DNA from 4 places in the Paenibacillus sp. J53TS2 genome. Region 4 is predicted to be linked to each of the others. Evidence: riboswitches for the same ligand, from Rfam matches in the RefSeq annotation. Region 4 holds a riboswitch; each other region holds the start of a gene.
What was found. Region 4 has a riboswitch for cyclic di-AMP ahead of KJS42_RS14720 (TrkH family potassium uptake protein). Riboswitches for the same ligand answer to the same signal wherever they lie in the genome.
Positions count from the first base shown of each region.

Region 1 (7,480 bases), on a different contig from region 4:
CTGGGGAACCGTTAAACCAGGAAGTGATCCGCAAGTTCAAAAATGTGTTTGATATCACGATCCGTGACGGTTATGGTCAAACGGAAAGTACTCTTTTGATCGGAAACCTGAATGACACCCCGATACGGCTCGGCTCGATGGGCAAAGCCATTTCACCGGGCGTAGTGGAAATCGTTGACGAGGAAGGTTTGCTTCTGCCAACCGGAGTCGTAGGGAATATTGCGGTTCATGTCGACATGCCCGCCTTGTTCAAAGCGTATTATTTGGATCCCGAACGGAGGGAGCTGAATGTTCGCGGCTCTTATTTTGTGACTGGGGATCGGGCACAAAAAGACGAGGAAGGGTATTTCTGGTACGAGGGACGCGGGGATGACATTATTATTAGCTCCGGTTATACGATCGGCCCGTTCGAAGTGGAAGAGGCGTTGATGAAGCACGCGGCCGTGAAGGAATGTGCGGCGGTATCGAGTCCGGACGAACTGCGCGGTCATATCGTCAAAGCCTTTGTAGTGCTGAAGGAAGGTGTCCGGGGCAGCGCTGAATTGGTAAAAGAACTGCAAGCCCATGTTAAAACATGGACCGCGCCCTACAAATATCCGCGTCAAATTGAATTTATCGATGATTTGCCGAAAACCAACACAGGGAAAATCCGCCGTGTGGAGCTACGTGAGAGGGAGGAACAGGCTTTTCGGCAAAGATGATATGGCTTAGCGTCGTGCATGATTTCAGCCTTTTCTTCGCATCCTAAGAGCATTATCGCTAGAGGAGGCTGAACATGGAAAACCCGTTTTCCAGCATGCAATCGCAAAACCCCATCTCACTCGCGCAGCAGTCGGTCAAAAAAGCGCATCGTGCGGTAACCCAGGCTCAATCGCATCCTAGTGAAGAAACGGTGGAGGGCGCCCGCAACGCTATCGAAAAAGCGGAGAACGCCATCGCCCAAGCTGATGGCCGAATGAATCCCGAGCCGATGGAGCGAGCTAAAGAGGATTTGGCCGAAGATCAGGCGGCATTGGCGGAAGCGGAGAACCAATTGAATTCATGAATATTTGACGAATGGCGAAAAGCCGGCGGCGAATTCACGGTAAGGTGTGAATCGCAAGCCGGCTTTTGTTTGTTGGTACATTAGCAACCGGTGACCGGAGCGCAGCACTTACTGGACTTGGCCATGGCATCGTTAAATAGCTTAACGGAACGGAGGACGGATTCTTTTTCAAACTCGCTCATATAGGAAAAGACCTCATCCAGATATTCATTCATCTGCGTATCTATGGTCGTAGCGATGAACTTGCCTTCGGTAGTCAGTGATAAGGTTTGGACTCGGCGATCGTCGGGGTCGGTCGTTTTCTCTACCAGGTTCAGCTTCGTTAGAGATTGGATCTGACGGCTAAACGTCGTAATATCCGTACCGAGTGCGTCGGCGATCTGTTGCATGGACGGCTTATGGCGATGGTCGATCTCATATAAGATATGACTTTGAACCAAGGAGATGTCGCAGCCGCCTACGGTGCAGCAATTCCGGTTTAGTAGCCCGAAACGACGGGTCATGATTTGGAACAACTCACGTGGATTCTCCATTTGTGAACTCACCTCTTGCTTCATTTATAGCATCAAATGTTTGCAAGATGCAAGTTTTTGGCTCGTTCATTTCGTTATTCCCCCACAATAATGATCATCTGAAATTTAAAATGTAAAAATTACAGATAATGGGTTGACATTGCTGGAAATAGCCTTTACGATAAACACACGCTTAGTTTCCAGTTCATGACTGGAAAGCGGGGGAACCAGTTTTTTTGGGGCGAATCATTCTTTAACGATTGTAGGGTACCATCTTACCCGAGTCCGTCAGCTAACCTCGTCAGCAGTGGATGGGTCTAGTTTCAAGTAACTTCACGAAAACTTCCATGGCCCTTTTTAAGGGCCGTTTTCTATTTTTTTGTGCGGACCCCTGCTGGCGGAGCTATGCTTTCTCCCAAGCGAGGGGTCTCTTTTTTTGAGCTCCAGTTTGAAAAAAAGAAGGAGGGGGCTTCGCATGTGGAATAAATCTTGATTTTAAACCTACTAAACCTATGAAAAAAATAAGAATGAAAGGCTGTGAGTAGGGTTGAGAAAAGTGTCATGGTTGCTTATATCATTGCTTATGGCGGTTTCGCTAGCCGCTTGTAATTCGGGAACTACCGCAAATTCCGGGAAGAGTGGTGCGAACGGCGATACCGGGACTAAAGGAACGTTGGCTGAAGCGATCCGAAAAGGCTCTATCACGGTTGGTTTCGCGAATGAGAAGCCCTATGCCTACAAAGATGCCAACGGGGAGCTTACCGGTGAAGCGGTAGAAATTGCCCGGGTGATCCTCAAACGGCTGGGAATTAACGAGATGAAGGGCGAGTTAACCGAATTCGGCTCCTTGATCGCCGGTTTACAGGCCAACCGATTTGATCTAATCACCGCCGGAATGTTTGTCAATCCGGAACGGTGCGAGGCCGTGTTATTTGCTAACCCGGAGTATAGCATCGGCGAAGCGATTGCCGTAAAACAAGGGAATCCTCTTAACCTAGGCAGCTATGAGGACATTGCGAGTCATGAGAAGGCTCGTGTTGCTGTTATGACAGGCGCGGTGGAAATCGGCTATCTGCAAAACTCAGGCGTGCCGGATGATCGGATTATTCAAGTTCCGGACCAGGCATCCGCAATCAGCGCCCTTCAATCTGGACGCGTAGAGGCGATTACGATGACGGGGCCTTCGCTGCAAGCCATGCTTGAATCGGCTGGAGATGACAAAATCGAAAGGGTTGCCGATTTTTCACAACCGGTTATTGACGGCCAAAGCGTGCGGGGATACGGCGCTACAGCGTTCCGTCTCGCGGACAAAGAGTTTCAAGACGCCTATAATGCTGAATTAGCCAAAATGAAGGAGTCGGGCGAACTGTTGGAGATTTTACAGCAATTCGGATTTACGGAGCAGGAAATGCCCGGGGATATGACGGCAGCCGAGCTTTGCGGAGTATAGTATGCCGGAATCTTGGATCGATTTTATCCCCACTTTGCTTGAGGGGGCAAAAATCACTGTCACTGTCGCCTTGCTGGCGACGATACTGGCGGTCCTTGCCGCCTTCGTCTCCGGTCTAATGTGCTTATCTCGATGGCGCCTCATTCGCTGGATATCCTCGGTTTACGTGGAGGTTTTTCGAGGAACGTCTCTGCTTGTTCAACTCTTCTGGTTATATTTTGCATTGCCTTTCGCTGGTCTGGAACTCCCGAAGTTGCTTGCGGCCGTGCTAGCGGTAGGATTGAATTTTGGAGCTTACGGCTCCGAGGTTGTACGCAGCGCTGTCTTGGCGATACCCAAGGGACAATGGGAAGCAACCATTGCTTTAAACATGACGCCATGGCAAAGAATGAGTCATATTATTTTGCCTCAAGCGGCTTTAAGAATGCTCCCTCCCTTTGGTAATTTGCTTGTTGAACTGATTAAATCGACTTCTCTGGTTTACTTCATTACCATGGCGGATCTCACTTACCAGGCCATGGTTCTCCGGAATAACTACATTTCCTGGACTTCGGAGATATTGCTCCTGCTATTGCTCATGTATTTGGCGATTGCTTCGATGGTCTCCTTCGGCATTAAGGTGTGGGAACGCAAATGGTCCGAAGGGAGGATGTGACGGATGTGGGATTGGAATTATGCCTTCGAAATCCTTCCAGAACTTTTGGTTGCATTGAGAATGACCGTCGTAGCAACACTTTTGGGCTTTTTGACCGCGGTAATCGGGGGGTTATTGCTAGCCTTCGCTATACGCTCAAGATATGCCTGGCTACGGTTAGCGGCTAAGGGATTCAACGGCTTTATTCGAAATACGCCACTGCTGGTGCAGGTATTCTTTCTTTACTACAGTTTGCCGATCCTAGCTAGTATTTCTTTACCGGCTTTCTATGCCGGTATCTTGGGATTGGGGTTGCACTACAGCACGTATTTATCCGAGGTTTATCGATCCGGAATTGATGCCGTCCCCAGGGGGCAATGGGAAGCGGCTGTCGCACTGAACTATTCCAAGGCGGATACCTGGCGTTCGGTCATTCTTCCGCAAGCGATCCCACCGATCATTCCGGTCCTCGGTAATTATTTGATTGTGATGTTTAAGGAAACCCCAATCTTGTCCGCAATCACGATGGTTGAATTGTTACTGACCGCTAAAAATATCGTTTCGGAATCCTTCCGGGTATTTGAACCGTACACGCTGGTCGGCGTATTGTTCCTGGCTATCAGCTATCCATCCTCGCTGTTGATCCGGCGATTGGAATTGCGCATGAATCTCCAAAGGGGGAAGTAAGGGGGAGGAATCATCATGACTTTACCGATGGTGAAATATACCGGCGTTACGAAAACCTACGGTGACCGTCAGGTGCTTACAGGTATCGATTTGAATATCGAGGCAGGCGAAAAGGTGGCCGTCATCGGTCCAAGCGGTTCCGGCAAAACAACGATGGGACGTATGCTGATGACTTTAGAGGAGCCGACGACCGGTACGATTGAAATAGATGGCGTCCATTTATGGCATATGTCCAAGAAAGGTCGTTTCGTACGGGCAAATGAGAAGCATTTACATGAGATGCGTGGAAATGTAGGTATGGTATTTCAACACTTTAATCTTTTTCCACACCGGACGGTACTGCAGAACGTGACTGAAGCTCCAAGGAGAGTGCTGAAGCTGTCAAAGGAAGAAGCCGAAGAACGCGCTATTGAGATGCTCCGCAAGGTAGGTTTGGATGAAAAACTGGCGGATTATCCGGCTCAATTGTCGGGCGGACAAAAACAACGTGTGGCAATTGCCCGAGCTCTCGTCATGCGTCCCAAAGTGATGGTGTTTGATGAGGTGACCTCGGCACTGGATCCCGAGCTGGTCGGCGAAGTGTTAGAGGTTATCCGGGAAATTGCCGAAGAAGGGGAGATGGCGATGATGCTCATCACTCATGAGATGGATTTTGCGAAAGAAATCGCGGATCGCGTGCTTTTCTGCGCGGACGGGAACATTGTCGAGGAAGGACTGCCAGAGGCTATTTTTGAATATCCACAAACTGAACGGCTGCAATTGTTCTTAAAGCGTTTTCGGTCCGCAGTGTATTCTATGGCTTGAATAGGGTAGGTGAACTGCATGAAAAACACGCTACGAAGTCTTATATTTCGCAAACCGGTTCCCAGCGATGCGAAAAGGGTTTATGAATTGATTCGCAACTGCCAAACGCTTGATCTGAATTCCGCTTATGGCTACTTGGTTTTATGCGATTATTTTCGAGAAACTTGCGTGGTTGCGGAGGAAGGATCAAGTCTTGTCGGCTTCCTGTCCGCTTTCCGCTCGCCGCTTCGGTCGGATACGTTGTTCGTATGGCAGGTTGCGGTAGCGGGTAGTCATCGAAAACAGGGGATCGGCAAGCGTATGCTTTCCTTCCTGCTGTCGGGGAATGGGGCACCACCGGTTACTTATCTGGAAGCTACGATCTCCCGAAGCAATCTGGCTTCGACCCGTTTGTTTACAGGGGTAGCCAAGGAACATGCTGCACCGGTCGAAATTACATCCGGTTACAAGGCGGAAATGTTTCCAGAAGAGCTTCATCATGAGGATGAACCTCTTTACCGAATTGGTCCTTTTATACATCAACTATAAACGGAGGTATGAGATGCAGACCCAAACTCTTGAAACACCGAGTATGAACGTGTTCGAACAGCTTGAATCAGAGGTCCGAAGCTATTGCCGAAACTTCAGAACGGTATTTCACAAGGCGCAGAATGCCAAGCTTTGGGATACAAAAGAACGCGAATATATCGATTTTTTTGCAGGTGCAGGTGCTCTGAATTACGGACATAACAATCGAAAGATCCGCGATAAGCTGATCGCTTACTTACTTGAGGACGGCGTGACCCATAGTTTGGATATGGCGACCCATGCCAAAGAACAATTTTTAAGCACATTTGATGAGGTTATATTGAAGCCGCGCGGGTGGCAATACAAAGTGATGTTTCCGGGGCCAACCGGGACGAATGCTGTTGAAAGTGCGTTGAAAATCGCTCGTAAAGTGACAGGCCGCTCCACCGTAATCAGCTTTACCAATGCCTTTCATGGGATGACGTTAGGTTCGCTTGCTGTCACGGGGAATGCATTTAAGCGTAAAGGGGCGGGAATCGATTTGCCTCACTCCGTCTTCATGCCTTATGACGGGTATTTCGGTGAAGATGTCGATACGATTCACTATATGGAAAAGCTGCTTGATGATCCGGGAAGCGGAGTGCCGTTGCCTGCAGCTGTTATTGTGGAGGCCGTGCAAGGTGAAGGTGGTTTGAATGTTGCTTCAGACGACTGGCTTCAAAAGCTGGAACGTCTTTGTCATAAGAAAGGCATTCTATTGATCCTCGATGATATTCAGATGGGCTGCGGCCGAACGGGACCTTTCTTTAGTTTTGAACCGTCCGGGGTCGTTCCAGACATCATTTGTTTGTCAAAATCCATCGGTGGGTTTGGTTTACCGCTTGCACTAACTTTGATCAAACCGGATCTGGATGCTTGGCAACCGGGTGAACACAATGGGACTTTCCGCGGGAACAACCTCGGATTTGTCGGGGCTGCAGAAGCACTGGATTTCTGGAAAACTCAAGAATTTCATAAGGAAATAGAAAGCAAGGCAAACCGCATCGAATCCTCCTTGCAACGGATGATCGAGCAGCAGCCTGCTCTGAATGGCAAGCTTCGCGGAAAGGGGATGATTCAAGGGATTGCCTTTGAGAAGCCAGGCTTGGCGGAGAGATTATCCGAATTAGCTTTTGAATCGGGGTTGATTCTGGAAACCTCGGGTCCATGCAGCGAAGTGGCTAAATTAATGCCTCCGCTAACGATTGAAAATTCGACTCTTGAACAAGGTCTCGAAATACTAGAACATTGCTTGAACCAATTAGCAGTTGAGGAGGGATCTTCATGATCGTGAAACATCTGAGCAACATTCTGGGGACGATTGACGACGTGGATACGGAAACTTGGAACTCCCGGAGGCTGCTTCTGGCCAAAGATAACATGGGATTTTCTTTAAATGATACCTTGATCAAAGAAGGTACCGAGACATTCATTTGGTATAAAAATCATGTTGAGGCGGTTTACTGCATCGAGGGGGAAGGGGAAATCGAGGTCATTGGGGGGGAAACCTATCCGATTTCACCGGGCATGATGTATGCGCTGAATGGCCATGAAAAGCATTACTTGCGGGCCCGTTCGCAATTGCGAGTGATCTGCGTGTTTAATCCGCCGCTTACGGGACGGGAAGTGCACGATGAAGAAGGGACTTACCCATTGCTGTAGCACGTGCGACATACACTATTTTATTTCGAAAGGATGAAGTGAAATGAGCGGTACAAATCTCTCTGTCGATCTTGACTTGATCAAGGATGTTTATCCTTCTCGAATTCATGCGGAGCCACAATGGCTGCCCCGGCAGGACC
Region 1 covers NZ_BOSK01000001.1:1,938-9,417, reverse strand. Annotated here, with positions in the region: gene KJS42_RS00060 (acetate--CoA ligase) at 1-701, shown strand, start outside; gene KJS42_RS00055 (hypothetical protein) at 776-1,045, shown strand; gene KJS42_RS00050 (MarR family winged helix-turn-helix transcriptional regulator) at 1,126-1,578, opposite strand; cyclic di-AMP (ydaO/yuaA leader) riboswitch at 1,738-1,879, shown strand; gene ehuB (ectoine/hydroxyectoine ABC transporter substrate-binding protein EhuB) at 2,141-3,007, shown strand; gene ehuC (ectoine/hydroxyectoine ABC transporter permease subunit EhuC) at 3,009-3,662, shown strand; gene ehuD (ectoine/hydroxyectoine ABC transporter permease subunit EhuD) at 3,666-4,328, shown strand; gene ehuA (ectoine/hydroxyectoine ABC transporter ATP-binding protein EhuA) at 4,344-5,132, shown strand; gene ectA (diaminobutyrate acetyltransferase) at 5,151-5,660, shown strand; gene ectB (diaminobutyrate--2-oxoglutarate transaminase) at 5,674-6,966, shown strand; gene KJS42_RS00015 (ectoine synthase) at 6,963-7,340, shown strand; gene thpD (ectoine hydroxylase) at 7,384-7,480, shown strand, end outside.
Region 1: it holds a riboswitch for cyclic di-AMP, as region 4 does, so the genes downstream of both, ehuB (ectoine/hydroxyectoine ABC transporter substrate-binding protein EhuB) here and KJS42_RS14720 (TrkH family potassium uptake protein) in region 4, are expected to answer to the same signal.

Region 2 (7,480 bases), on a different contig from region 4:
TGGATTCACCTGCATCGACTCCAGCATATGGGTGGCGACGATAACCGGTTTGCCTGCCAGATTACACTTATCGATCATTTCTTTCTGCAGCATCGGCACTTCCTCAACCGGAATTTCTACCCCAAGATCGCCGCGCGCCACCATGATTCCATCCGAAGCCTCGATGATATCCTCCAGATCTTGCACGCCTTCCTCATTTTCGATTTTGGAGATGATTTGGACATGTCCTCCATTGTTCTCCTGCAAAATCCGACGAATCTCACGGATATCGTCGCCTTTGCGAACAAACGATACGGCGATCATCTCGACCCCGTTCTCCAGGCCAAAATGAATATGCCGAATGTCCCGCTCCGTCACGCCAGGCAGCGTAGTTTTGATCCCAGGCAGATTGACGCCCTTGTTCGGCTTGAGCTTCCCGCCGCTGACGATGCGACAACGGACTTCCGCCCCCTCGGCCGATATGACGCGCAGCTCGATCAACCCGTCATCGATCAGGATCCGATCATTTGCTTGCACAACCTGGGGCAATTCGGGATAGTTGACCGAGATTTTCGCGGCGTCTCCGGCTAGCGGCTCTGTTGTAAGCACCATCTCTTCTCCGGCAATCAGCTCGCAGAATGGTTCCCGCAATTTCCCGATGCGCACCTCTGGTCCCTTGATATCCATCATAATCGGTACAAAGTTATGCAGTTCTTGCGCGGCTTGCCGCACCCGTTGAATGCGGGCCACATGCTCCTCCAGCTCCCCGTGGGCCATATTCAGTCGGCCGACCGTCATCCCGCCCTGAATCATTTCCTTCAGCACGGAAACTGAGTCGCAGGCGGGGCCTAACGTGCAAATGATTTTTGTCCGCAGCACCTTGAAACCTCCTTAGGTAACGTTTAGGTTAGTATGCGTCAAGCCGCCGAAACGAATTATTTTTGCAGATGGTAAGGAACGGTTGCAATGACAATGTCCTTTTTATTGAATAAATAGGCCCGAAGCAAAAGGCTCGATTGGTTATGCAAAATATTCTGCCACCAGTGCCGGGTAATAAACTGCGGAATCAGGACGGTAATATGGTCGGTTTCTGCAGTTTTCCATTCCACCGTATCGATGAACTTCATGATGGGCCGGATGATGCTGCGGAAGCTGGAACGGAGCGTGATTAACCGAACCCCGGGGTTCCATTCCTCCCACTTCTTCTCCATGCGGTCTATTTCTTCGTCATCAAACCCGACATACACGGCAACAACGTTGTTTGTCAGCGATTTGGCGTAGCTCAACGAGTTCATCACGACGCGAGTGACGCCCGCAACCGGCACGACGATGGTGCTGCCTTTGATGCAGGGTTTTTCCGTATCCATCTGGATTCGAAGCTGGTCGGCAATATTTAAATAATGACGATGAATTTGGTAAAAGATAAACATCACCAGCGGTAAGAAGATAAATACGACCCATATATGCGAAAATTTAGTGATGATGAAGATCAGCGTAATCCCCAGTGTTGTCAGCATCCCAATCGTGTTGATGACAAACCGGAACACCCATCCTTGCGGCTTCAGCTTCAGCCATCGAATCATCATCCCGAGCTGTGACAAGGTGAACGGAATAAATACGCCAACCGCGTATAACGGAATCAAGCTCTCCGTGTTGCCATGGAACCCGAGAACCAGCAACGCCGAAGCCACGCCAAGGAAAATAATCCCGTTCGAAAAACCGAGCCGGTCCCCGCGCACCATAAACGCATGCGGCATGTACTTGTCTTTGGCCAGCATAAACGCCAGCAATGGAAAGGCTGAGTAGGCCGTATTGGCGGCCAGGAACAGGATCAGCGCCGTAATCGCCTGGATGACGTAGTATAAAGCGCCCCGGCCGAAGGTCGACTCGGCTATCTGCGAGACAACGGTTGCTTTCGGATCAGGAGCGATACCGTACCAATAGGCCAGCGCACTGATTCCGATAAACATGGTGCAGAGAATGACACCCATCATCACCAGCGTAGCTGCAGCATTACGTTCGGCCGGCTGCTTGAAGTTCGGGATGGCGTTGGAAACCGCCTCAACCCCGGTTAAGGCCGAACAGCCGGAACTGAACGCCTTGAGCAGCAGGAACAGACTAATATCGGAAACCGCCGTCCCCATCTCGGGCACGCTCGCGTGAATTCCACCAGTCAAATATTTAAACAACCCCGACAGGATCAGAACAAAGATGGACGCGACAAACAGATATACCGGAACAGCCAATACGGATGCCGACTCCGTTACCCCTCGAAGATTCATTAGCGTTAATAAGGTGATCATTAGCAGCGCAATCAACACCCGTTGATCATGCAGCGCCGGGAAGGCGGATGTAATGGCATCCGTTCCCGCCGACGAGCTGACCGCCACCGTCAGAACATAATCGACCAGGAGCGAGCCGCCGGCCAGCAAACCTGTCGATCGCCCAAGGTTATCCATCGCCACGATATAAGCCCCGCCCCCGGCGGGGTATGAAAAAATCGTTTGCCGATACGACAAAATCAGAATAAGTAAAAGCCCAAGAACCGCAAACGAGATCGGGATGGAATACCAAACGGCCGAAAATCCCGCCGCCATCAAGACGATCAGAATCTGTTCCGTCCCGTAAGCCACAGACGATAACGCGTCCGAGGACAGTACCGCCAACGCCTTGAGCTTGCTCAGTTTCTCCCCTTCAATTTCTGCACTTTTCATCGGTCTGCCGATCAGTACTCGCTTAATTTTGTTCACCATGGTGATTTCCTCTCTTCTTCCCCTAAATAGCCCTATGTCTCTATCCATTCGTGGTTCTATAGGCTCCCCATTCCCGCAGAGAACAACACAAAAAGGCCGCAGGAAAGTTGGACCTTCCCGCGGCCGCTTTTTTGAAACTCAAGCGAATATCCGCGACAATTCCCTCTTTCGGACGCTTACGGAGTTAGCTGACGGATTCGGGCACGAAAGCAGCCCTACGCTCATAGCCAGGATGGCCAAAACAAGCGATTCACCCCAGAAACGAAGCCTCAAGGCCCCGTTTCGGTTGGTTCCCCCGTTTCTTACTGAATAAAGAATTCAGCGATCAGGTATTTGCCATATAAAAATTACCACTGATGAATCATACTCCCCGCCCTAAAAAGTGTAAAGATGAGTTTAAGGCGGATTGGCAACGAAATGCGATCCGCATTGTCGAGGTAAGCGTATACATCGCTCTTCTGCGCTAATTATTTCGTACGGACTTGAAATTACGAGGAAATAAGACGATGGCCGATAGTGACGTGAATTATTCATATTCCCCTACTGGAATATTTGCGGCTAAATAAGTTATACTCGAAACAAGGAAGTGAGACCGATGAACACTGCAACTTTGAGCGCGCTTGCCGAACCCCATCGACTGGAAATGGTTGAACTGCTGCGATACGGCCCCCTAACCGTAGGAGAAATCGCGGATCGGCTCCAAGTCCGGCAGCCGCAGGTATCGAAGCATCTCAAGGTGCTGAATGAAGCCCGCATCGTCGAGGTTCAACCTGTTGCGAATCGCCGGATTTACCGGCTTCGGCCGGAACCCCTGCAGGAGTTGGACGAGTGGATCGCCTCGTTCCGAAACTTGTGGGAAGAGCGGTTTAACCGGCTTGACGAATACTTACAGGAAATTCAAAGCCCGGATCAACAAAAAACACCGTAAGAAAACGGCAAATGCCGTATTTCTTACGGTGTTTCTTTGATGATTTCAGCTGAGATCAAGCCAGCGTCAAGACCTCATATTGCGCAGCCAGTTCCATAAAACGCCCCATACTGGACACCTCGCCAGCTGCGAGTTGATCCTGGATGCCGTAATAGTTAACGCAGGTCCCGCAAGCCAATACCGGCACACCGCGATTCGCCAGCTCCTTCAGGTGCAACGAAGCAAACGACTGCTCCGTTAGGGCAAGAACACCCCGATTTACGCAAAATACCGCCGCCGGAAGCTGCTCCTGTTCCCGCTGCTTCAACAATGTTAGGAACGTTTCCAACAGCTGCACCCCCAGCTCCCGATCACCGTCCCCGAAGCTGTCGGTCGTTAGAAAAATAACTTTTCGGTTCAAAGCGATACTCCTCTCAGCTTCTGATCGAGCAGTTCAAACGTCAACTGTAGCCGGTCTTTCGGCACCTCGCCATAACGGTCTCCGAGACTCACCTCGAAGGAACAGCCTCCATCCGCCTTCTCCTTGAGGACGGCGGTTAACCCAACGCCGGTTTCCCGGTACACTTCAACAAGGGTATGCTCCAGCCGGTCCTTGGGCACGTCCGCATGGACGTGGAACATGTTCGAAACCGGGACGGTCGGGACCGTCTTCATCTGATGGCATTGGTTATACCACCCCGCCAGCTCTTGCGCCTGCCGATAATATAAATCCATTTTCCCAACGCGCTGCTCATAGTAGTAATCTGCGCTGAGATAATACGGATACAAGCTGATCAGGTCACCGCCGTGGCGTCTCTTCCACACCTTAGATTCCTTTGTAAACTCCGGCTCTCCGGCCAATATCGCTCCGGCGATCCCGCCGATGCCCTTGTAGAAGGAGATATAGACGCTGTCGAACAGGACGCACACTTCCGCCGCGGTTTTTTGATAGTAGGGAAGAACTTCGAACAACCGGGCTCCGTCCAGATGGAGCTTGATGTCTTTCTCCCGGCAGAACTCGGAAATCGCCACGAGCTCCTCGAACGGCGGCAACTGGCCGCCGATCTCGCGCTGGGGCAGTTCCAACAACAGGCACGAAACGTCCTCGCCAAGTTGCTGTACGTCCTCCAATCCAATAAGCCGGTCCTTGTCCGCCAGAAGAATCGGTTCGATCCCGTGCAGTTCTTTCAAGCCGTCTTCCTCATGAATCTCCAAATGGCATAAGGGGTGATAGGCTACGCGTTTCGTCCCCTTGCGATCGCACCAGATTCGCAAGGCGATTTGCTGGGCCATCGTACCGCTGGGAAAGAACACCGCCGAGGATTTGCCCAACACCCCGGCCATTTTTGCTTCGAATGCTTCCAGGGACGGTCCCATACCGTACATGTCGCTGTCCAGCTCACCATCGATCCCGGAAAAAGCCTGCTGCAGCACCCCCACATTTCGTTTACCGTGGCCCACCACTTGATAGACCGTCCGGTCGAAAGCCGCCTTTAACGATTTCTTGTCCGATGATCCTTCGTTTCCATACATCGTTCTTCGCCGCTCCTCTCTCCAAGCTGTCTGCATAAACTGTGAATTCATGCTTATTATAGCTCGATTCGGAGCAGGAATCGATGATCGCCCGGTAGGACTTGTCTCTTCTTTACACCAATTTAAATTTCTCCACTTCTTGAATCATTTCAATCGAAAGCGATTCAAGCTCTTTAATCGCCTGGGCAATATCCTGGGTGGTGCCGTTCAACTCGATGGCCGAGGCGGAGATTTCCTCTGAAGAGGCTGAGTTTTGTTCTGCTACGGCAGAAGCCGAGCTCACGGTCAGAAGAACCCGGTTCTTATCCTCGTTGACGGTGACCACAGAACCGGTGATATCTTCGATCTGCGGCATCATTTCCCGAATGGAACGGATAATCTCCTGAATAACCTCCATCGTCGTCATGACGACCTCTGATTGCCGAGCCAGCACTTCGCCCGTTCTGGCCGAAGTTGCCGATACTCCGTCCATTTCCAATCCGATCTCCTGCAGCAGCTCGTCGATTCCTTGTGAAGAATGCTGCGTTTGTTCCGCTAATTTGCGAATTTCTCCAGCTACCACGGCAAACCCCCGGCCCGCCTCACCAGCGCGTGCAGCTTCGATAGACGCATTCAGCGATAACAGATTGGTTTGCGTGGAGATGTCGCTAATCAATCGAGTAATTTCCGTCACGCGAGCCAGGCTCCCCGTCAAGTTATGAACCTTGCTTTGCGTCTCCTCGAACGAGTCGGCAATCCCCTTCACGGAGGTGACCAACTCGGCCAGTTTGCCACTGCTGTTCTGTGCTTTATCGTTCACTTGCTTTGCTGCCCCATCTACCGTCTCCAACGAGCGGGTGATTTCGTCCAATCGGTCTCCGAATGCCTGGAAGGACTCTGTCATCGAAGCCAATTCCTCCGCTTGATTGACGGAGCCGAGAGAAACCTCCTGGATGGCCGTCGAGACTTCGCCAACGCTCGTTTTCATCGCCTCGGAGGAGGCGGTCAGCGCAATGGTTTGCTGGGTTAACTTCTGTGAATCTTGCCCAATGATTTGCAAAATCGTGCGAATCGAGCTAATCGTCTTGTTTAAAGCCCGGTTCATCATCCCGAATTCATTGCTGAGTTTGCCGTTAAATTGTATGGTTACATCGCCTTCCGCAACCCGTTCGACCCTGGAGATGAAGTCCTTCATGGAGGAGCGGATCATCACGACGACGAGAATGGAGATGGCGCTAACGAGTAGAAGTGCCACGCCGAAAATCACGACAAAAAACCGGATACTCGCTTCATAGAGCTGTTTCGAAGCCTCGCTTTTCTCTTCAGCCACGCGTTTCTGGTAATCGACGATATTTAGAATATCCTGGGTCAATTGATTGCCTGCCTCGGCCATTTCCACGTTCGTCAAGTTCCGATCGGCGACAAGACCTTGCTTTCGTTGTTCGATCAAGGTAGGAAGATAGGATACGTATTTTTCATAACTTTGAGCGGCTTTCTTCGCCAACTCTCCTTCTTCCGGGTTATCTTGGGAAGCCGCCACATTCCGATCCAGGATGGCCGAGATTTGACCGTTCAAATCCTCATACGTTTGGATCATGGCCTCATCGTAATCGCGGTCGATGATTTTCGTCACCGTATTGCGCAAGTTGCCCATGTGACCGTTCACGTCCTCCCAATCCTTCAGCTTGGGAATAATCTCAGAGGTAATCTCCTCCGTCGTGGAATTCATTTGAAAAATCGAGTTGATCCCTACAACCCCAATTGCCGTAGTGGCTAGCAGAGACAACACCCACAACATCACGACGCTATGCACGATCTTGATGTTTCTTAGTCGATGGATCCAGGCGCTCAATATAACCCCTCCTATTATTTATTTTCTGTAAAATCAAGTAGGTTGATTACTATATCGGTTAAAATCCCGAGACAATATAGACACAAAACGCCTTATTTCGACATAAAATTCATTTTATCTCCGCTATTTTCTGACACTATTCGACATTTTGCATATAAAAAAGAACGCCTGTCATCTACAAGCGTTCTTTTCATATGGTTGTTGAATATTAAAGCTTAAACACGTTCGTTAATCCGTTCATATTCTCGGACAATTCTACCAGCTTACCGGAGGTTTTCCCGATATCGCCGAAGATCTTCTCCTGTGTACCCAGCTGCCCTTGAATCTCGCCGGATACCTCTAGCCCCGACTCGATGGTGCCATTCACATCCTCCAACGTTGCGCTCATTTCCTCGAGCGAAGCCGCCTGGGTGGTCACTCCATCGGAAATCTCGGTCAGCATGGCAAAGGTGTTCTCCATGTTGTCCATGATCTGTT
Region 2 covers NZ_BOSK01000005.1:250,723-258,202, reverse strand. Annotated here, with positions in the region: gene pyk (pyruvate kinase) at 1-858, opposite strand, end outside; gene KJS42_RS13525 (APC family permease) at 915-2,732, opposite strand; cyclic di-AMP (ydaO/yuaA leader) riboswitch at 2,891-3,066, opposite strand; gene KJS42_RS13520 (ArsR/SmtB family transcription factor) at 3,328-3,660, shown strand; gene KJS42_RS13515 (DsrE family protein) at 3,716-4,060, opposite strand; gene KJS42_RS13510 (threonine aldolase family protein) at 4,057-5,172, opposite strand; gene KJS42_RS13505 (methyl-accepting chemotaxis protein) at 5,285-7,003, opposite strand; gene KJS42_RS13500 (methyl-accepting chemotaxis protein) at 7,212-7,480, opposite strand, start outside.
Region 2: it holds a riboswitch for cyclic di-AMP, as region 4 does, so the genes downstream of both, KJS42_RS13525 (APC family permease) here and KJS42_RS14720 (TrkH family potassium uptake protein) in region 4, are expected to answer to the same signal.

Region 3 (7,480 bases), on a different contig from region 4:
GCGACTCCGTGACGTAATAGCCTTGAGCCGGCACTCGCAGCTTCTCATACAGGCTTAAGCTTTTTTGCAAATATCGTTCGTCGCCGTCCAAATGCAGCACCTTACCCGGCACCTCGAAATAGGCCGGTTCCCCTTGCGCATAAAACTCCCGTCCAATCGCCGTCCGGTTTCGTTCTACCAAGTCCTTGCGGTCCTGGGTCAACCACTTCAGCGACTCCGTGGCCTTGATTCGGGCTCGCTGCGTCGTTTCTCCTGGGGAAGCCGGGTCTACCCTGACCAGATCGGTCAAGGGCGCATCCGCCAGCAGCCGAAATTCCGTTCCTTTGATGATAGCTTCGCTCCGTACAATCCGTTCGATCCGGAACGTGACGTCTCCACCGTATGATTTGCGGACGACCAAGTCTCCCAAATTCGTCAAGTCAATCACCTCTATCCCCATCGTATGGGCGACAAGAGGGAATGGTTACACGCGGAGTTCCTTCAACCCGGCGTCCAGTAGCGTATCGCTCAGCTTCGCAAACTCATCCAGGCTTAACGTCTCGGCCCGCCGGGAAGACTGGATACCGGCTTCCTCCAGAAGGTTCTCCAGTCGCTCGCGCCCCTCTTTGGGGAAGAAGCGGCTCTTGAGATTGTTGGATATCGTCTTCCGTCTCTGGGCAAAAGAGGCCTGCACCACCTCGAAGAAAAACGCCTCATCCTTAACGGCCACAGCCGGCGTCTTCCGTACGGTCAAGCGGATCACCGCGGACTCCACATTCGGCTGCGGAATAAATACGCTGTGCGGCACCGTGCAGATCAGCTCCGGTACGCTATAGTACTGAACGGCGATGCTAAGGCTGCCGTAATCCTTGCCGCCAGGAGCAGCAGCCATACGCTCAGCCACTTCCTTCTGGATCATCACGACAATATGCTCTAGAGGCAGCTTCTCCTCAAGGAGCTTCATCAGAATCGGCGTCGTCACGTAATACGGCAGATTAGCCACTACACTGACGCCGTTCACCCCGCCGAATTCGGCAGCGAACAGCGCTTGAAGATCCAGCTTCAGCACGTCCCCATGGATCACGTTCACGTGCGAATAGGGCTCCAGCACCTCTTCCAGGATCGGAAGCAGACGTTGATCGATCTCCACCGCCGTTACCTTACCTGCTTCCTGAGCCAGTTTTTCCGTTAACGCGCCGATACCCGGTCCGATTTCCAGCGCGCCCTTGGTATCGTCCAGGCCGGCTGCCGCGACGATCTTCCCGAGAATGTTCTGGTCGATCAGAAAATTCTGTCCCAGGCTTTTTTTAAACGAAAAACCGTGCCGTTGAATGATCTCCTTCGTTCGGCGCGGCGTGGATACCTCTTCCCTTATGCTCATGCTCCTTAAACTCCTTTGCTCTCCAACTCGGCCAGCGCGGCCGCAAACTCCTCGCGGGTGATACGGAACACCGATAACCGCTTGTACAATTGCTTCCCGTTGCAATACCCGATGCCTAGCAGCTCACCTAGCGCTTTCCGTCGCGCGGCAGCCTGCGGGTGAACGATTAACCCCGCACTCATCAAGTCCTCCCAGTCGATCGCGGCCTCTACTCCCGGCGCTTCGCTGCGGACTCGGGACAGCGCCGTGCGGATCGCCTCCGGCGAGGCGTTCTCCACGCCGATGTCGCCCCGCTTCGTGGCCTCTGCCTCGGGAAGGAACGCATGCTTGCAGCCCGGAACCCGTGCCGCCACGATTTTGCGAATCCGCTCCCCGGCATGGTCCGGATCAGTAAAAATAATTACCCCTCGGCGCTCCTGAGCCAAAGCGATCTTCTTGAGCGTCACTTCCCCGATGGCCGAACCGCCGGTCTCAATCGTATCCGCCTCCACGGCTCGCTTGATGGCCACGGTGTCATCACGGCCCTCCACCACGATAACCTCTTTGATCATGGTATCTATTCTTCCCTTCGTGCTCTAGCTTATCTTTTTTGTTATTAATGATGTTCAAAAAGTCGACTTTTTGAACTTCCTTGCAAGAATAACAAAAAGAAGAGGATAACATCCTCTTCTAATCCACTGTCTTATTCATCATCCTAATACTATCTCATTCCCTCTGCATTGTAAAACAAAGAGAGTCGAGAGTTAATTCAATTCCGGCTTCGTCGGGCCGATGACGTAAACGGTACGCCCCTTCTTCCGGCCGAAGTTCTTCGCATCCTTCAGGGTATCGTAATAAACATCCATCTTGTTCCCATCAATAGCCCCGCCGGTATCCTCCGCCTTACGGAAGCCGATCCCCTCGATGTATACCCACCAACCGAGTGGAACGACGTCCTTATCAACCGCGATTGTTCTGCCTTCGGTCACGCGGGTACCGGAGGCCGTGCGGGTGCCAATCCCGTCTTCTTCCGCCGAATAGGCGGTCAACGTGACGTTTTTAAGTATCTTTTTATATTCAAAAGAGACGCCGCCTTTGGTCGTCAACCCGCTAATGTTCACCGCATTTGCGGTACGGTTAATGCTGGCCGACAGAACGGCGGTTGGCTTCTTCGTGCCGACGGCAACAACCTTCGGCTGGGCCTTTTTAGTGACCTCTTTGCCGAGCCATCGCTTTGTCACGAACTTTCCGTCCTCGTAAGTTTTCTCAATGTTGTGAATGACCAATCCGGCATTGCCTTGCTGAACGACCTTCGTCGTGCCTTTCAGCAGATTGGCGTCCGACGTTTTGACCACGCTAAAAGGCACGGTCTCCTTCGTCTGCACCGTTTGCTTACTCACCCGAACAATCTTGACGTCCAGGTTCGCAGTAACTTTACTGTCCAGTGTCGGTGAGACCTTGTCATCTTGGTCCAATGTGACGCCGATCTCGGACAATACGCCTTCTACTTTGCTTTGTGTTGTGAAGTGAACCTTTTTCATGCCGTCCACGCTCACGTTTACCGGCTTTGCGCGTACGATGACAATGCGGTCACCGTTCTTAAGCGAGCTGTCCAGCGGAAGCGATACGGAATCCTTCGCGCTGAGTTGAATCGATTGCTCCTCCAGCAGATGGGCTACGCTGGATTTATTCGTCTCCACCGATTGGACGCTGCCGTCCACAATCAGGGACACTTCTTTATGTGCCTGGCCAAACAGCCAGATTAGGATGATGATGAATACCGCGATGGTCAGAACGCCGACGAGCGCAATCTGACGTAAATTCTCATGCTTCCATCGCATTGCGTAAGACATGCTGGATGAGCGTGATTCATGGGTCTCCTCTTTGCGGAAAATGCCCATTTCTTCCGTCCTCCTTCATAGTCCCGCCGTCTAGGTCGATGCATGATAACGATTGACGTGACTACAGTTACTTTTTACAAAACGACTATGGTTGTCAAAAAAGTCATCTTTTGATCACGAAGTAAATCAAGAAGTTGATTCGACATCGAATCTTGAATTCACCCGGGCCTTCCGTTGCTCACGTACCCCTATGTACGCTCCGCTACTCAGTCCCTAGTTTCATCCAACCTTCTCGGTGCTGAAAACCTGACTTTTTGACTCTTATTGAAATACCAAGCCATTTTGCATCCTGATCCAGTCTTCTTGCGTACGTCACCTCCTGTTTACCAACAGTATGATGACCCTATTACTTTTATTCAAAACAAAAGAAGCCCAAAGAAAGAGTTAGAGGAACTCCTTCGTGGCTTCCTGAATGTCTTGGTGTAATAGCTGCACGAGTGACCTCTCTTATACGCTTACGAGGTTAGCTGTCGGGTTCGGGCGAAAGAGAGCCGCCCTTTCTCAGTTCATTCGCTCATGGCGCAATGACCTCGAATTCACCCCATAGACCCTGGAAAGAAATCAAATACCGACGCGAGAGGCTTGCCGCCAACCGCTGCCTGTATCGGTTCCCCCGTTCTCCGTGAAGGAGATTCAGCGAGACTGGTTCATGGAACCAAGTATCGTTCAATTTGTCCATCCAGAACGCACTAAATCGATACTGAAAAAATTCTATCCTGTTTCGATGCATGTTGTAAAGGACGAATCAACCACGTTTTTTTAAAAAAATGGTTAAAAAAATGTAATGATCTCGGTTTTAACGGTTAAAAAGCATTAATCTTCCCGAAATCCTCTTTTTTTCATCCGATTTACTCTTAAATCCTCGAGATTCCAAATCGTTCCATTGCATTTCGGGTCGTAATTTCGGCGATTTCCTCAAAAGTAACCCCTTTGAGCTCGGCAGCCATTTCCGCAACCAGGCGGACATGCGCAGACTCATTTCTCTTCCCACGATATGGGTGTGGTGTTAAATAAGGGGAATCCGTTTCGATTAATAAACGATCCATTGGCGTCTTGGTCAGCACTTCTTTGGGCTGTTTTGCATTTTTAAACGTAATCGGTCCGCCAAACGACAAATGAAATCCCAAATCCAGACACATTTTGGCAATTTCCCAACTACCAGAGAACGAGTGCATGACACCCCCAACCTCGTTTGCTTTCTCCTCGCGGAGAATGCGGACCACATCCTCATGGGCATCGCGATTATGGATGGAAATCGGCATCCCCAGACTGCGAGCTAGTCCAATTTGCTTGCGGAATACGTCATGCTGCACTTCTTTTGGGGACGTGTCCCAGTAATAGTCCAGCCCGATTTCACCGATCGCTACGACTTTGTCATGTTTACATAATTCAGCGATCCAGTCCAAATCCCCTTCTTGCATCGTAATGGCATCCTGCGGATGCCAGCCAACAGCCGCATAAATGAAGTCATACGACTCCGCCAATTTCATGGTCGACGGGATGGTTTCCCGGTTAAATCCGATGTTTATCATCCTCGTGACCCCTTGCTCCACGGCGCGTGCAATCACTTCCTCGCGATCCTCGTCAAATTGGGGAGCATCCAAATGCGTATGCGTATCAAATAACATCTCGAATCGTCATCCTCCTAATTCCGTTGCTCGAATATGCGGGCTACCTTCTGGGGCAACCGATCCATTACAGCACACAATTTATTATCCGGATAGTACAAATGCGTTTTGCCTCGATGTAATCCGCTAATCGACCGAACGATATCCGACACTTCAGAAATTTCCCGTACCCGTTCCTGACGGTCCAAGAGCAAGATTTGCTTCTGACGGAACCCCTCATCCGGACGGAACACATCATACGGCAGATCGGTCGGAAAATCAATTTCCATGTCATATTCGGGATGCAGTCCGACGCGCGTAAAGGACTCCCGAATCTCCTCCAGCATTTCCAGCTCCGGTGTGTCCAATTCTACATATTTATACAATTTGCGATTCAAAAACCGGGAGCACAAATCGCGTAATAACTCATCTGACTCCCTCGTCCACTGCATGAACGCCGTTTGCATCAAAGCTTCGTCCAACTGCAAATAGTCAGCGACCCCGATGTTACCTTCAAATAGATCCGGAAGCGGATGCGGCAGGAAACCAAAGGAATACCCGTTCTGGTACAATTCCTTAGCTCGGCGCAAAATTTGCCGGAGAATAATCTCCGAGCTCCGCGTTACCGGGTGAAAATAAATCTGCCAATACATCTGATACCTGGACATCAAATAGTCTTCCACCGCGTGCATGCCTGATTCCTTTACGACCACCCGCCCCTGAAAAGGTCGAAGCATCCGCAGAATCCGGTCCATATCAATCGTACCGTAGTTCACACCGGTAAAATACGCATCCCTCAGCAAATAATCCATTCGATCCGCATCGAGGGGGCTCGAGACTAAATTGACCACAATCGGATTCTCGTAATCCTTGCGGATCACGGCAGCCACTTTCTCCGGAAAATCCGGGGCAACCTCGCGCAAAATGGCACTAACTTCCGTATCGCCCAGCAAAATTTTACATGTCCAATCTTCGTGATGCATCTGGAATGCTTCTTCTATAGAATGGGAGAACGGCCCGTGTCCCAAATCGTGAAGCAACGCCGCGCACAATGCCACCAATTTATCTCCTTGAGGCCAATCGGCGTACCCGCTCCGTTCAAACTGCGAAATGATTCGGCGGGTAATCTCATAAACACCAAGCGAATGCGAGAATCGGCTGTGCTCGGCGCCATGAAACGTCAAATAAGACGTGCCTAGCTGACGGATCCGACGAAGGCGTTGAAACTCCGGCGTATTTATGAGCGACCAGATCACTTCGTCCTGTACATGAATATAATTATGTACGGGATCTTTGAACACTTTCTCTTCGCTAAGCCGACGATGCATGGGTCAACACTCCTTTTTCTTCATAAATGCGAGACCAAAAGCGGAATTCTGACTGATGACGACGGGTTATGTCGAATAATGTCGATGTTTGTCAAATTAACGATTTCCAAAATGTCGAATCATAAAGTATTAGTAACTTGCTAGACTTCATAACGGTTCTCGGAGTTATGTATCCCTGTAATTTAGAAATAATATTGAACTATACCATAAATAGGTTGACTAATCTGGCAATGGTTGGTATTATAAAAATCATAAAAGATAGAATCATGTCGAATAATGACAATTCCAATTTATAGTGAGAGGGGCAATCATCAATATGATGAAATCCACAGGTATCGTAAGAAAAGTAGACGAATTGGGTCGTGTCGTAATCCCGATCGAATTGCGCCGCACTCTGGGGATCGGTGAAAAAGACGCGCTCGAAATTTATGTAGACGGTGAACGGATCATGCTCAAGAAATATGAGCCAGCTTGCATCTTCTGCGGTAATGCTGAGAACGTGACCTACTTCAAAGGCAAAATTGTTTGTCACGAATGCATTACTGAGCTTCCTACCCCTGTGACAAATTAAGAATTATAGTATATAATAGATTTACTGAAACTGTTAATTCTAACCTTTTTCATATCTCCTTGGCGCCTTCCTAGGCTTGAACCCAGCCTAGCGAAGGCCCCTTTTTTTTCGGCATTTTGGTTAATAATGTCTATTTTCGGAGAGATGTGGAGATCTAGATCAGTTGATTATAAATATCTCGCTTCGCCACGCCCCGATCTGCGGCCGTTTTCTTCATCGCATCCTTTCGCGTCATCCCTCCTTCCGTTTCGTAATGCCGGACATGCTCCTCCACCGTAAGCGGTTGCCACCAGGCGTCACGTTTCTCCTTCACCTGGTCGGGATGTGCCCCCTCGACGACAAGGCAATATTCGCCTAGCGGCGGATATTCCTGCAGCCAAACCAGGCAATCCTGAATCGTCCCCCGTGCCATTTCCTCATAACGCTTGGTCAGTTCTCTCGCTAAGACGATTCGACGATTCCCCCAAACCTCGAGCAGGGACTCCATCGTTTTGATCAGCCGATGCGGCGACTCGTACATCAGCATCGTCCCTTCCTGATCTTCCAACGACTTCAGTAACAGATCTCGCTCCTTGTGGTCTCTAGGCAAAAAGCCGAGAAACGTAAATCGTTCGGTCGGCAGACCGGAAACGATGAGTGCCGATAAAGCCGCATTGGCTCCCGGCACCGGTACGACGGAAATTCCCGCCGCCAACGCAAGCTTCACCAGATCGCTTCCGGGATCGGAAATGGCC
Region 3 covers NZ_BOSK01000016.1:11,299-18,778, reverse strand. Annotated here, with positions in the region: gene yabG (sporulation peptidase YabG) at 1-439, opposite strand, end outside; gene rsmA (16S rRNA (adenine(1518)-N(6)/adenine(1519)-N(6))-dimethyltransferase RsmA) at 464-1,360, opposite strand; gene rnmV (ribonuclease M5) at 1,366-1,911, opposite strand; gene KJS42_RS21770 (resuscitation-promoting factor) at 2,104-3,240, opposite strand; cyclic di-AMP (ydaO/yuaA leader) riboswitch at 3,678-3,889, opposite strand; gene KJS42_RS21765 (TatD family hydrolase) at 4,095-4,868, opposite strand; gene KJS42_RS21760 (HD domain-containing protein) at 4,886-6,175, opposite strand; gene KJS42_RS21755 (AbrB/MazE/SpoVT family DNA-binding domain-containing protein) at 6,492-6,746, shown strand; gene rsmI (16S rRNA (cytidine(1402)-2'-O)-methyltransferase) at 6,901-7,480, opposite strand, start outside.
Region 3: it holds a riboswitch for cyclic di-AMP, as region 4 does, so the genes downstream of both, KJS42_RS21770 (resuscitation-promoting factor) here and KJS42_RS14720 (TrkH family potassium uptake protein) in region 4, are expected to answer to the same signal.

Region 4 (7,480 bases):
ACCTGATGAAGAACAAGGAAGGTACGATCATTTACGTCGGGAAAGCCAAAGTGCTGAAGAACCGGGTTCGTTCCTATTTTACGGGCAGTCATAACGGAAAAACCCAACTGCTCGTGTCCGAGATCCGAGATTTCGAGTACATCGTGACCGGAAGTAACATGGAGGCGCTCATTCTGGAGTGTAACCTGATCAAGGAATATCATCCGCGGTTTAATATCCTGCTGAAGGACGACAAAACTTTTCCTTATATTAAAATAACGAATGAACCGCATCCCCGGCTGGAAGTTACCCGGCGGGTGCTTAAAGATAAAGCGAAATATTTCGGACCGTATCCCAACGCGTACGCGGCTCAGCAGACGAAGAAGCTGCTCGATCGCATGTATCCGCTGCGCAAATGCAACGTGATGCCTAAGGAAGTGTGCCTGTATTATCACATCGGCCAGTGCCTGGCGCCTTGCGTGCAGGAGGTGGCGAAGGAAACGTACGAGACGATGATCCAGGAAATCACCTCGTTCCTTAGCGGAGGGCATGAGGAGATCAAAAAAGAGCTGCAACGTAAAATGCACGAGGCGGCCGAAGAGTTGCAATTTGAGCGGGCGAAGGAATTACGCGACCAAATCATCAATATCGATGCGCTGATGGAGAAGCAGAAGATTACGGTGAACGACGCGAAGGATCGCGACGTATTTGGTTACGCTGTGGATAAGGGCTGGATGTGCGTGCAGATTCTATACATGCGCCAGGGGAAAATGATCGAGCGGCATGCGTCGGTCTTTCCGTTCTACGGGGATGCCTACGGCGATTTCATGTCCTATGTGACCCAGTATTACAGCGATAATCCGGCACTGCCCCAAGAGATCCTGCTGCCGGAGCAGCCGGAGGATCAAGACGATCCGACTGCGATTGATGCCCCGACCGCCCTGCAGGAGTGGCTTGGCGTCAAGACGTTGGTGCCGCAACGCGGTTTGAAGCGGCAGATGACCAAGATGGCCGAGGAGAACGCGCGCGTCTCGCTGGACGAGAAGTTCCGCCTGATTGAACGGGACGAGGAACGGACGTCGAAGGCCGCGGAGAACCTCGGCAAGGCGATCGGGCTGGAGTCGGTGTCGCGCATCGAAGCGTTTGATAACTCCAACATCCAGGGGACGAACCCGGTCTCGGCAATGGTGGTGTTCATTGACGGCAAACCGGCCAAGAAAGAATATCGCAAATATAAAGTAAAAACCGTGCAAGGACCGGACGATTACGAGACGATGCGCGAAGTTATCCGCCGCCGTTACGAGCGAGTGCTAAAGGAGAACCTGCCGCGTCCCGACCTGATCGTGGTCGACGGGGGCAAAGGGCAGATTTCCGCAGCGACCGACGTGCTAGAGAACGAGCTGGGGCTGTTCATCCCGGTGTGCGGTCTCGTCAAAGACGCCAAGCACAAAACGGCGCAGCTCATGGCTTTTGATCCGCCGGAGCCGGTTTATCTGCCGCGCGACAGCCAGGAGTTCTACTTGCTGCAGCGGATTCAGGACGAGGTGCACCGCTTCGCCATTTCGTTCCACCGCGAACAGCGGGCCAAGTCGATGGTCACTTCGCGACTGGATGCGATCCCGGGGATCGGGGAGAAACGCCGGAAGGCACTGCTAAAGCATTTTGGGTCGTTGAAAAAAATAAAAGAGGCCTCCGTCGAAGACTTTCGGCCTCTCTCTATCGGGGAAAAATTAGCCCACGAGATTATCAGTGCCCTTCGGGACGAGGATCCGCCAGAGGAGTCGTGAAATACGGCTCCTCTTTTTGCTGCTGCTGCGGGGTCTTCCGTTCCTTACTCGGCGGGTTGAACAGGTAAATGACATAAGCTACGATCGCCGGCAGGGCGATATAGAATATTCCGGCGCTGATGTTCAGCGCTCCGCCCATAAACATCAGGCTCAGCGACATTAGAATGCTGTCAAAGACGACGTGCGAGAAGACGACGGCGGCGAAGCCGTAACGCAAGAACACGAAGCTGAACAACAATCCGATAAAGGTCAACTCGATAGGGCGAGAAATCACCGGATAAATCGGATACAACGTGTGGCCGAACGCCCAGATCAAGGTCGATAACAGGCTGGCGATGAAGGTGCTGCGGAACATTTTCTTCAGCATCGGGATCCCGAACAAGCGATAAACCGCTTCTTCTCCAATCCCTGCTACCCATGCGAGCAGCGGCAGCAGCAACGGATACACCATATTGTACGGCGATTGTGTGGCATCCGTTGTCGACCACGTATGAATCGTACGTTCCAGAATGAAGAAGACGACGGATTGGGCTCCCAGCAGGATTAACGCCCAGGCGTAGCCGTCAGCCATCGAGGTCAGCACATAACGGCCGTACCCTTCCTCCCGCGACCGCGGCCACAGGTTAATCCCGTTCTTCCGCCACAGTCCGTCGCCGCCCACCAGCGAGAAATACACGGAAGCGGCGAGGAACAACGTAACCAGTCCCTGGAAGAAGAAGCCGAAAATGAGCACGCCGGATTCGAGACCGTCTTTTTGAAAGACCGGCATCATGTTGATCGTACCCAACGTGGATAACACGAAGTAGACCGCTGCCAGGAAGATCCCGCGTTTAAACGAGGTATGGGCCCGCGTCATCGCGCTGTATACGATGGCAAGGATCGCCAGCACGAAGGTCAACAGGGCGTAACCGGCATACGTGAGCCAATTGGCGAGTTTTGTTTGCCCGGCTACGTAGTCCGTGTGCGCCTGCGGCACGGTAAAATAGCTCTCCATCGAGGACACGGCGCCGTATTCGTAACTCAGCTTGATTTGCGCTTGCGAATCGCCTAACGCGAAGCCTTTGATCAGATATTGAAGGCCGATATCCCCTTCGCCAGAGGCTAGCTCCAGATCGCTGGCTTTATAGCCAAAGGCGTTCAGGAAAGGCAACGCCAACTGTTCTTTCTCCGCTAACGTCAAATCGCCTTCCCAAGCCTTCATGGAATCGGTGGTTTCCGAGCCCAAATCAAGCATCAACTGCTTGTTGGCGTTGCTGGAGGAAGCGATCTCCTCAAAGCCGACGACTTGGCCGGTCGTCATGTGGACATCGACGGTCACAGCGCTTAGCGCTTCGGTGGGATCGTTATAACGGACGCGGAACACGTCATAAGGAAACTTCTTTTCATATGTTTTTAAGTAAGGGGCCAGAAGATCGGATTTGGTCAAATAACCAAACAAATCGGAACGTGTTTCGTATGTAATTAAGGCTTTATCCTTCATAGGTTCAGACAGATTCAGGTTTAAGACAGACCCGGCGAACTCAGCTGCGCTGGCCGCTGCTTTCGTTTTACTGATGACCTCATCCGCTTGCTGCAGCTGCAGCGATTCCGAGTCGGTGCTTGGGAACAACTGAACGGCGATAAACACAATGAATCCGAGAGCGGCCAGCAACCACAGATTCTTCGTTTTCATCCTGCGGCCAGTTGGTTTCAAAGAGGAACTCACTCGCAAAACTCCTTTTTTATTTGGTAAAATTCACTTTTTGAACACGTACTCTTTATATAGATGAGGTATGATTTCCCCCCAAGTACGTCAAAGTAAAGATAACACAGCTGCCCCCCCTGCGCCAGACGCGAGGCAAAATTGACGAGAAACGGCAATAACTCCGGCAAGCCTTCGCATCGCTCAGATACGAGGCGAAGTTTATCCCTCTACCCCTTCATTTCGCCCTTTTTTGTTCTTTTTCATGAAAATAGAGCTTTGTAGCGGAAGGAAATAAGGGATATAATCCATTTGACGAAAAAATGAATGAAAACAATTGAAAAGAAACTCGGCCGAATTTCGTAATGAAAACGGGGGAACCGTATCTTTTGGGGTGAATTTCGCAGAACTTCGCGCAGCCGGCTAGGAAGCGGCGGAAGTGTCAGCGAATAGGGCAACTGTGCATGCCCGAATCCGTCAGCTAACCTCGTAGGCCTGTGCAGCAGGAACCAAACACCGAAAGGCATTGGATTTCCAGTGCTTTTTTCTTTTGTGCTTTTTTCATAACAACGATGAGGTGAACAAGTTGCATTTTAAGAAAATAAGCCTTTCTCCCCCGCAAATCTTGGTCATCGGGTTTGCGCTCATCATTTTGCTGGGTGCGTTGCTGCTTATGTTGCCGATCTCCAGTAAAAGTGGAGAATCGCTGTCTATTGTAGACGCGGTATTCACGGCTACCTCTGCCACATGCGTGACGGGGCTGGTCGTGGTTGATACAGGGACTTACTTTTCCACCTTTGGGCAGATCGTCATTATGTTGCTTATCCAGGTGGGGGGCTTGGGCTTCATGACGATGGCCACGTTGTTTTCGCTTGTGTTTAAGCGGAAAATCTCGCTGAAAGACCGCCTCATTCTGCAGGAGGCCATGAACCAAAACACCATGGAGGGCATCGTCCGGTTGATTCGTAAGGTCCTTATGTACTCGGTGATCATTGAAAGCATTGCTGCAGTCATCTTCTCTCTGCGGTTAGCTGTGGATATGCCGTTCGGAAAAGCTGCCTATTTTGGTCTTTTTCACGCCGTATCCTTGTTCAACAATGCCGGATTCGATTTGTTCGGGGAATTCCGCAGCCTAACGCAGTATGTTGGGGATCCCGTCATGAATTTAGTGTCTATGGTACTCATCATCTCCGGGGGGCTAGGTTTTATTGTTCTTTCCGATTTGATTGATTACCGGAAACACCGAAAGCTATCTCTTCATTCGAAAGTGGTATTGTCTACAACAACCGCTTTAATCCTTATCGGTACGTTGGTCATCTTCATTTTCGAGTTCACCAATTCCAAGACGTTGGCGTCGTTGGATTGGGGAGCTAAGATTTGGAGTTCTTTCTTTCAATCTGTTACCCCAAGAACGGCGGGGGCGAACACGCTGGACATCGGTGCAATGCGGCAAGCGAGCCAATTCTTTATGATTATTCTGATGTTTATCGGAGCATCGCCAAGCTCTACAGGGGGCGGTATTAAAACGACGACGTTTACGATCTTGGTTGGCGCGGTCATCTCCATGATTCGCGGCCGGACTGACCTGGATCTGTTCCGTTATCGGTTGGCTCAGGAGCGAATCTTTAAAGCGGTCACGATCGCGATGCTGGCTCTATTCCTTGTGATCGCGGTAGCGATGGTGTTATCCACGACGGAAGATGCCAGTTTCTTAACGATATTGTTTGAATCGACTTCTGCTTTCGGAACCGTAGGACTTTCCATGGGGTTAACGGGCAAATTAACGCTTGTCGGGAAAGTGATCATTTCTTTTACGATGTTTGCAGGGCGACTGGGCATGCTGACATTGGCCTATGCGTTGGGACCGAAAAAGGGTAAAGACTTATATCGCCACCCAGAGGGTAAAATTATTATTGGATAAGGGGTATTAAACGACGATGAAGACACAGCAGTTTGTAGTGATCGGGTTGGGACGCTTTGGTTCCAGTCTGGCGCTGGAGCTCATGGACCAAGGGTACGAGGTTCTGGGTATTGATCGGAATGAAGAGCTGGTCAACGAAATGAGTGAGCACCTGACGCATGCCGTTGTAGCGGATGCGACGGATGAGGAGGTATTGAAGTCGCTGGGGGTACGTAATTTCGATTGCGGCATCGTCGCAATCGGCAATGATATTCAAACCAGCATCCTGGCGGCTATCCTCCTAAAGGATCTGGGCATTCATACCGTTGTTGCCAAGGCGATTTCCGTGTTGCACGGCCGTGCCCTTGAAAAGCTGGGCGTGGACCGGATCATTTTCCCCGAAAGGGATATGGGGATTCGTGTCGCTCATCAACTGGTCACACCCAATCTGCTGGACTATATCGAACTGTCGAAAGAATACAGCATCGTAGAGATGAACGTCCCTGCTTGTCTGAACCAAAAAAGCCTAGGCGACATCAACCCGCGGGCACGCTTCGGCTGCAGTATCGTGGCGATCCACCGCGATGGCAGTATCCTTGTGGCACCAACTGCCATGGATCAGCTGACGGAAGGCGATATCATGGTAATTATCGGAGCGAAGAAGAATATCGAGCAGTTCGAGACCATACTAAACCAATAAAGAGAAGTTTGGCATTGGACGGGAGAAGAACATGGAACAACAGGCGATTTGGGCATTAGGCATTTTTTTACTAACCTACGCACTCATTATTTCGGAGAAGGTTCATCGAACCTTGCTGGCGATGTCTGGCGCGGCTCTGATGATCATGCTGGGCATTCTTGATCAAGAGAGCGCGGTACATCATATCGACTTCAACACACTGGGGCTGTTGATCGGAATGATGATTATCGTCAATACAACGGCCGAGACGGGATTGTTCTCCTATATTGGGATCTGGACCGCCAAATTGGCCAAAGGGAATCCTATCACCATTTTGTGGCTTCTTGCGCTCATCACTGCAGTGGGATCGGCTTTTTTAGATAACGTGACAACCATTATCCTGATGGTCCCCGTGGCATTTAGCATCACTCGTCGGTTGAGGGTACATTCCTTCCCTTACCTTTTCTCTATGATTATCGCGACGAATATCGGCGGCACCGCTACATTGATCGGGGATCCTCCCAACATTATGATCGGCAGCGCCGTGAAGGAGCTGACTTTCGTTGCTTTCTTGGAAAATTTGGCGCCGGTCGCCTTAATGATTCTGGCGGTCATTTTGCCGCTCGTGATCCTAATTTTCCGCAAGCAACTGAAGGAAGCCTCGGCCAATCGTCACCGTATGATGGAGATCAGCCTGGAGGGGTTGATCACGGAGAAAAAGCTGCTAGTCAAGTGCCTGATTGCCCTGGGGCTGACTTTGCTCGGATTCTTTCTGCATCAATACACTCACCTAGAAACCGCAACTATCGCACTGGCTGGTGCATCGCTACTGTTGCTTATGACCGGCGAACACGTGATGGAAAGAGCCTTCCGTTCCGTGGAATGGCCAACCATCTTTTTCTTTGTCGGTCTGTTCGTCTTGGTTGGCGGTTTGGTTGACACGGGGATTATCACGCTGGTGGCTGAATGGGTGATGCATTTGACCGGAGGCAACCCGTTGTCCACCTCGATGCTGATCCTGTGGTTGAGCGCTATTGCATCGGCCTTTATCGACAATATCCCGCTGGTCGCGACGATGATTCCGATGATTCAGGATATGGGAAGCTTGGGGATCAGCAATCTGGAGCCGCTTTGGTGGAGCTTGGCCCTGGGAGCTTGCTTGGGCGGTAACGGGACCCTGATCGGCGCCAGCGCTAATTTGATTGCAGCCGGGATGTCCGCGAAGGAGGGGGAACCTATCCGCTTTGTCCAATATTTGAAATATGGGCTTCCATTGATGGTTGTCACCATCCTGATCTCCAGCGTTTATATCTATCTTCGATATTTTATTTAGCAGACAAGCTGTTGCTGTTCCGGGTCTTACCTGGAGGAGCGGCAGCTTTTTTTGTTAAAGCGGCAGTTCCTTGACGAGGGTTTCGCGGATTTGCGAGATCCATTCCTTCGTTTCGCTCGTC
Region 4 covers NZ_BOSK01000006.1:125,065-132,544, forward strand. Annotated here, with positions in the region: gene uvrC (excinuclease ABC subunit UvrC) at 1-1,766, shown strand, start outside; gene KJS42_RS14715 (CPBP family intramembrane glutamic endopeptidase) at 1,726-3,438, opposite strand; cyclic di-AMP (ydaO/yuaA leader) riboswitch at 3,789-3,958, shown strand; gene KJS42_RS14720 (TrkH family potassium uptake protein) at 4,025-5,368, shown strand; gene KJS42_RS14725 (potassium channel family protein) at 5,385-6,047, shown strand; gene KJS42_RS14730 (ArsB/NhaD family transporter) at 6,079-7,359, shown strand; gene KJS42_RS14735 (LysR family transcriptional regulator) at 7,414-7,480, opposite strand, start outside.